One region of the Thioclava sp. F36-6 genome, then DNA from elsewhere that is predicted to be linked to it. Evidence: riboswitches for the same ligand, from Rfam matches in the RefSeq annotation. Region 1 holds a riboswitch; each other region holds the start of a gene.
The links. A riboswitch is a leader RNA that binds a small molecule or an ion and turns the genes downstream of it on or off. The one in region 1 is predicted to bind cobalamin.
Positions count from the first base shown of each region.

Region 1 (2,259 bases):
CTCGAGATCGGCCTCGTGCTGATCGTCATTCTGGCCTTCACCTGGATCCTGCCGGAAGGGCGCGAAGACGAGTTCATGTTCGCCTCCATCTGCGGGCTTGCGACCTTCCTCGGTGTCGAAGTGCTCAGCCACGTGCTCGACCGGACGAATATCGCCGCCGAGACGGCCAAGGCGGGCCTCGGCGCGTTCCTCTATCTCGAAGTGCTCGACGCGTCCTTCAGCTTCGACGGGGTGATCGGGGCCTTCGCCCTGACTCAGAACCTGTTCCTGATCGCGATCGGTCTGGGGATCGGCGCGATGTATGTGCGCTCGATGACGCTGATGCTGGTGGAGCGCAACACGCTGAGTGAATTCCGCTATCTCGAGAACGGCGCCTTCTGGTCGATCCTGATCCTTTCCGTCGTCATGTTCGCGCAGACGCTGGTGGAAGTGCCCGAAGTGATTACCGGGCTGATCGGGGCGGGGCTGATCGGGCTAGCGCTCCTGTCCTCGATCCGGTTCAACCGGCGCAGCAGAGCCGCCGTCGAGAGTTGAAATTTTCTTGACAGACTGCGGCGCGCGCGGCACAGCAGGGGCACTTCGGTTCCGCCTTGGCGGATGAAAAGGGAACCCGGTGCGATGCGTGCATTCATTCCGGGGCTGCCCCCGCAACTGTGAGCGGCGAGTGACGGCTGACTGAGCCACTGGGGCGACCCGGGAAGGCCAGCCGAAACCAAGACCCGCGAGCCAGGAGACCTGCCGAGGCGCTCATCCTTTCTGCCTGTGCGGGGCGCGCAGCGGAGGCGGTCTTCCGTCAGTGGTGACATTCTCACCGTCGGCGGAAATTCCAAAAATTTCCAAAGACTTACGATGCGAAGTTCACGCGACCGCAGAGTCGCGATACGAGGGAATTGGATATGATCCGCACCCGTTTGACCATGGGCCTGATGCTCACCACCGCGCTGGCAGCCCCTGCGCTTGCGCAAGACAGCCAACCTTACCAACTCGATGAGATCGTGATCTATCACGGCGCGCTCGAGCCGCAATCGTCGGACAAGACCGCGCAGGCGGTCACCGTGCTGTCGCGCAACGAGCTGGAGCGTTCGGGCCAGACCCGCCTTGCCAATCTGATCGCGCAATCGCCGGGCGTCGGCATCCTGTCGCGCGGTCCGATGGGCGCGCAGACCGGCTTCACCATTCGCGGCGTGTCGCAGAACTACGTGAAGGTTATGGTGGACGGGATCGACGTCTCCGATCCGTCCGCGCCGCAGGTGCTGCCCGATCTGGGCCGGTTCAACACGTTCAACTACGACCGGGTCGAGATCATGCGCGGCTCGCAATCGGCGGTCTATGGCGGGCAGGCGGTCGCCGGTGTCATCAACCTCGACACGCCGCGCCCGACCGAGGATGGCGTGAGCCAGAGCGTCAAGTTTGAGCTCGGCTCCTACCACACCGCGAATGCGGCCTATAACTTCGGCTGGAAGAAGGGTGACGACGAGCTCGCGATCCAGCTTTCGAAAGTCTACACCGCAGGCTTCTCGGCCGCCGACAAGAAGAACGGCAATACCGAGAAAGACGGCTACCGCGCCGATCGCGTGAGCCTGCGTGCGCAGAAGCGTATCTCCGACAATCTGCTGATCGGCTTCAACGGGTTTGCGCAGAACGATCGGGGCGAGTTCGATAACGGCTTCAGCTCGCCGCCCACGGACAGCAACGAATACACCGTCCACAAGGAGCGGGGCGGGCGTCTCTTCGCGAAATTCGCGACAGGTCCGCTCGATCACGAGCTCGGTCTGACCTATTACACGACCTCGCGCTGGTATCCGGTCTATGACTATGGCTACGAGGGCAAGCGCCGCAAACTCGACTGGAAAGCCTCGACCGATCTCGGGCCGGGTCGCGTGACCTTCGGCGCCGATCGCACGCTGGAAACCTATACCGGCACCTATGTCACGGGCGATGTTCTGACCGCCGATACGGGCGTCTTCGGCGAATATGCCTTCTCGCCGATGGACGGGGTGAACGTGACCGCCTCGGCGCGCCATGACGATCACTCGGATTTCGGCGGCAACACCACGGGCCGTCTCGGCGTCACCTGGCAGGCCGATGCCGCGACCCTCTTGCGTGCCTCGGTGGGCAACGGGTTCCGCGCGCCGTCGGGCTACGAGCTCTATGACGGCTATGCGGGCAATCCCGATCTCAAGCCCGAGAAATCGCTGAGCTACGATCTGGGCGTCGAGCGTGATTTCGGCGCGCATAAGCTGACCGCGACGCTGTTCC
Region 1 is NZ_MPZX01000003.1:90,259-92,517, forward strand. It holds gene BMI88_RS14670 (DUF475 domain-containing protein) at 1-534, shown strand, start outside; cobalamin riboswitch at 564-758, shown strand; gene BMI88_RS14675 (TonB-dependent receptor) at 897-2,259, shown strand, end outside.

Region 2 (2,259 bases), on a different contig from region 1:
TCAGCGTCTTGATCCGGATTTTCTCGTCGGCATTCTCGCGCTTGGTGTCGAGGAAGCGCAGGATATCGGGGTGATGGGCGTGCAGATAGACCGCGCCCGCGCCCTGACGCGCGCCCAGCTGGTTGGCATAGCTGAAACTGTCTTCGAGCAGCTTCATCACCGGGATCACGCCCGAGGACTGGTTCTCGATCCCTTTGATCGGCGCGCCGTATTCGCGGATATTGGTCAGCATCAGCGCCACGCCGCCGCCGCGTTTCGACAGTTGCAGCGCCGAGTTGATGCCGCGCCCGATGCTTTCCATGTTGTCTTCCAGCCGCAGCAGGAAACACGACACGAATTCGCCGCGCGCCTTTTTGCCCGCATTGAGGAAGGTCGGCGTCGCGGGCTGGAAGCGGCCCGCCAGCATCTCCTCCATCAGGCGCATCGCCAGCGCCTCGTCGCCGCGCGCGAGCGTCAGCGCCACCATCACGACGCGGTCCTCGTAGCGTTCGAGATACCGCTGCCCGTCACGGGTCTTCAGCGTATAGGAGGTGTAGTACTTGAACGCGCCGAGGAAGGTCGGAAAGCGGAACTTGGCGGCAAAGGCCGCGTCCCAGATCGCGCGCTGGAAGTTGCGCGAATACTGATCGAGCACGGCGGCGTCGTAATAGCCTTCCTCCACCAGATAGCCGAGCTTTTCGTCCAGCGAATGGAAGAACACCGTGTTCTGATTCACGTGGCGCAGGAAATATTGCCGCGCGGCCATCCGGTCGGCGTCGAAGCGGATATTGCCCTCCGCGTCATAGAGGTTGAGCATCGCATTGAGCGCGTGGTGATCAAGCCCCGCGAATTCCGAGGCCATGGCCCCGCTCGGTGTCACGTCGCTATCGAGCATTCCTGCCTCCAGAAGGTTTCGAGACCCGCGCGCACGCGGGCGATGTCACTGTCCGTGCCTGCCAACTCGAACCGGTAAAGCACGGGGATATTGCATTTGCGCGCCAGCAGATCGCCCGCGCAGGCGAAGAGTGCGCCGAAATTGCGATTGCCGCTGGCGATGACGCCGCACAGGCCCGCGCGGCGGGTGGGGTCGTTGAGAAAGGCGATGACCGGTTTCGCAACCGCGCCGCGCCCCTTGCCGTCGGCGTAGCTCGGGCAGATCAGGACATAGGGGCCGGGCGGGGTCGGCATCGGAGCCTCAGCCGAAACGGGCAGGCGCAGCGCGGGCAGGCCCAGCCGCTCCACGAAGCGCTGCGTGTTTCCCGACGCCGAGGAGTAATAGATCAGCTTTGCCTGTCCCATCGCGGCTAGGTCTCAAGCCAGCCGGTTGATCATGTCGGGGCGAAAGCCCGCCCAGTGATCCTCGTTCGCGATCACGACCGGGGCCTGACGGTAGCCGAGGTCCTGCACCATCTCCATCGCGGCGGCATCCTCGGTCAGGTCAATCACGTTGTAATCGATCCCCTTGGCATCGAGCGCGCGGGTCGTTGCGGTGCATTGCACGCAGGCCGGTTTCGCGTAGACGGTGATGGTCATTTTCCTGTCCCTTTGTTTGCTGTCGGCAGCGCGGGACTAGGCTCGTGGGCAGGGCGGAACAGCACACTGCCACGCGCCCGGGCCCTCCGCCGCGGTCGTCGTCTATCTGCTCTGGCAGGTCTCCTGGCTCGCGGCTCGAGCGCCTCTGGGTCCGTCTTCCCGGCGCATTGCACCAGTGACGTTCGGACCTAAGGCTCGCCGCTTACAGTTGCGGGGGCAGCGCCGGAATCTCACCGGCTTCCCTCTTCGCCTGCGGAGTGACTCGCAGGAACCAAAGCAACATCATATTGGGCGGTGAGGGGTGGTGGTGTCAATATATAGATTGCCCCGCCGCGCGAAACTCTCGCGCGACAGGGCTGCGTCAAGCCTCAGGCTCCGTCGCCAAGCGCCCGGATATGCGCCGGGAGGCGGGCGTTCTGGCCATACATGAAGTGGTTCTCCATGCGCTCCGAGAAGCGGCTGGCCTCGGTCTCGCGGCCCACGGCCTCGGCCATTTCGCGGATATGCATCGGGCTCGCCCCGCAGCACACGCCGAGGTAATTCACCCCGATCGCCTGCGCCTCGCGTGCGAAGGCGCCGATCTCGTAGCGGTTGCAGGCCAGCGGATCGAGCGCGGTCGGGAAGGTTCGACCGTGCGGCGAGGGGCAGGTGCAGCCGTTGTGATCGGAGAGGTTGAAGAAGGTGGGCTCCGCCTTCGTGGTCCGGTAGGGCACGGGCAGGGCGCCGACATGGCAGCTTACCGCCGCG
Region 2 is NZ_MPZX01000001.1:1,434,037-1,436,295, forward strand. It holds gene nrdE (class 1b ribonucleoside-diphosphate reductase subunit alpha) at 1-874, opposite strand, end outside; gene nrdI (class Ib ribonucleoside-diphosphate reductase assembly flavoprotein NrdI) at 856-1,278, opposite strand; gene nrdH (glutaredoxin-like protein NrdH) at 1,291-1,512, opposite strand; cobalamin riboswitch at 1,608-1,803, opposite strand; gene BMI88_RS06630 (homocysteine S-methyltransferase family protein) at 1,881-2,259, opposite strand, start outside.
Region 2: it holds a riboswitch for cobalamin, as region 1 does, so the genes downstream of both, nrdH (glutaredoxin-like protein NrdH) here and BMI88_RS14675 (TonB-dependent receptor) in region 1, are expected to answer to the same signal.

Region 3 (2,259 bases), on a different contig from region 1:
TTCGATGGTCGCCGCCTGCTGCGCGAGGTCGAGCACCTCGTCATCCGACAGGACGAACCTCCCGCGTTCGGCTTTCGATGTCGGCACGTTGCGCACCGGGTTCGGGGCGTCCGGCCCGGCATAGATCATCTTGATCTCTTTCGCCCCGAGCTTCTTCTCGATGATCGGCTTGACGCCCGCCTTGCCAAGGAAGGGCTTGTAGACCTGAAACTCGTCCGGCGTGACCGCGCCCTGCACGACGTTTTCGCCCAAGCCCCAGGCAGCGCTGATCAGCACGACCTTGTCGAAGCCGGTTTCGGTGTCGATCGAGAACATGACGCCCGACCCGCCGATATCGGAGCGCACCATCTGCTGGACGCCCACGGAGAGCGCGACATCGAGGTGATTGAACCCTCTGAGCTTGCGGTAGGTGATCGCGCGGTCGGTGAAGAGCGAGGCATAGCACTTGCGGCAGGCGGTCAGAAGCTCCTCTTCGCCCGAGACGTTCAGATAGGTCTCTTGCTGACCGGCAAAGCTGGCATCGGGAAGGTCTTCGGCCGTGGCGCTCGAGCGTACGGCGACGGAGACCTCGGGCACCCCTGCCCGCTTCGACAGATCGCGGTAAGCCTCTCGGATCGCAGCCTCGGTCGAGTCGGGCCAGTCCCCGGCCACAATGGTGTCGCGAATGCTCTGCCCCGCGACGTGAAGGCTGATCTTGTCGGCATCGTAATCCGCGAGATAGCCCGCGATGGCCTCGGTCAGATTGTTCTCGTCAAGGAACATCCGATAGGCGTCGGAGGTGGTGGCGAAGCCCGGCGGAACCTGAATGCCCTTGGCGCCAAGCTCCTGCACCATCTCGCCAAGCGAAGAGTTCTTGCCGCCCACAAGCGCGACATCCTCGCGGCGTAAGCTATCGAAAGGAATGACTTCTTTCTTCGTGGCCATGAGCTCGCCTCCCCTGTTTGCACCTGCGGGCACTTTATCGCAGGGGCGCATTTCGACCTTGATCTCCGTCAACGCGGGCCCGCTTGTCCCACAGGCCCCAATCCGTTCTGGACAGCGCCAGATTTTCCTGCGATCAAATCTGCGATGGTGTCCGGCCCCAAAGGGTCGGCTGAAAAGGGAACACGGTGCGGGCGATGCCCAACTCCGTGACTGCCCCCGCAACTGTAAGCGGCGAGCGCCACCGGAAACGCCACTGACCTGCAAAGGTTGGGAAGGTCCGGTGAAGCTACGACCCGCGAGTCAGGAGACCTGCCATCTCGGATGCGCGCCTAGCGCATCTCGGTCACCTTAAACCCGGGCGGGGTGCCCTGGGACGGAGAGACGAGAGATGGACCAGATCGGACCTCGCATATCGCCGTGCCGCGACCACTCCCGCCCTTTTGCGCGGAGGGCGCGATGCTTTTGGAACGAACGCTTTCACTGCTACAACTCGATATAGGACCGATCTCGCCGCTGCGTGCGCGTGAGTTGGGGACGCTCGGCTACATGGAATGGCTCGGTACGCTGCCGGGCGACATGCCCTATGCGAAGGCGACGATCGTCGCCCATATGCAGGCCTATCCGCACTCGCTGATCTCGCCCGCGGTGGAGGTGTTCTGCGAACTCCTGCTGGAGTCGCTGACCCCGCAGCCTTTCGCCTTGCCGATCGAGATGCCTCCACCGGTGCGGCGCGGCGGTGCTCGCGCCCGACGCGGCCTCTGACCCGTTTCTCGTCTTGCGGTCGCATGCTGCGGCCCGGCCGAGGACCATTGCAGCAGGAAACGGCACTCCGTTTCCTGTGAGGCTCGGCTTTTCCAAACGATGGTCATGGATGAACTGAGAGGATCTCTCCATGAATGACAACAAACTGACCCGTCTGCTCGACGCGCGCCCGGTGATCTGCGCCGAGGGCTTCCTGTTCGAACTGGAACGACGCGGCTATCTGACCGCCGGGGAATTCGTGCCCGAGGTGGCGCTCGAATACCCGCAGGCGCTGCGCAATCTGCATGTCGATTTCCAGCGCGCTGGCAGCGATATCGTCGAGGCCTTCACCTATAACGGCCACCGCGAGAAGATGCGCGTGATCGGCAAGGAAGACCTGCTGGAGCCGCTCAACCGTGCGGCGCTGAAGATCGCGCGCGAGGTTGCCAATGCGAAGACCGGCAACCTGATGGCGGGCAATATCTCGAACACGAATATCTGGGACCCCACCGATCCGGCGCGACAGGCCGAGGTGCGTGCGATGTTCGACGAGATGATCGGCTGGGCGGTCGAGGAAGGCGCGGATATCATTAT
Region 3 is NZ_MPZX01000001.1:1,436,524-1,438,782, reverse strand. It holds gene ppsA (phosphoenolpyruvate synthase) at 1-924, opposite strand, end outside; cobalamin riboswitch at 1,053-1,256, shown strand; gene BMI88_RS06635 (hypothetical protein) at 1,381-1,686, shown strand; gene BMI88_RS06630 (homocysteine S-methyltransferase family protein) at 1,817-2,259, shown strand, end outside.
Region 3: it holds a riboswitch for cobalamin, as region 1 does, so the genes downstream of both, BMI88_RS06635 (hypothetical protein) here and BMI88_RS14675 (TonB-dependent receptor) in region 1, are expected to answer to the same signal.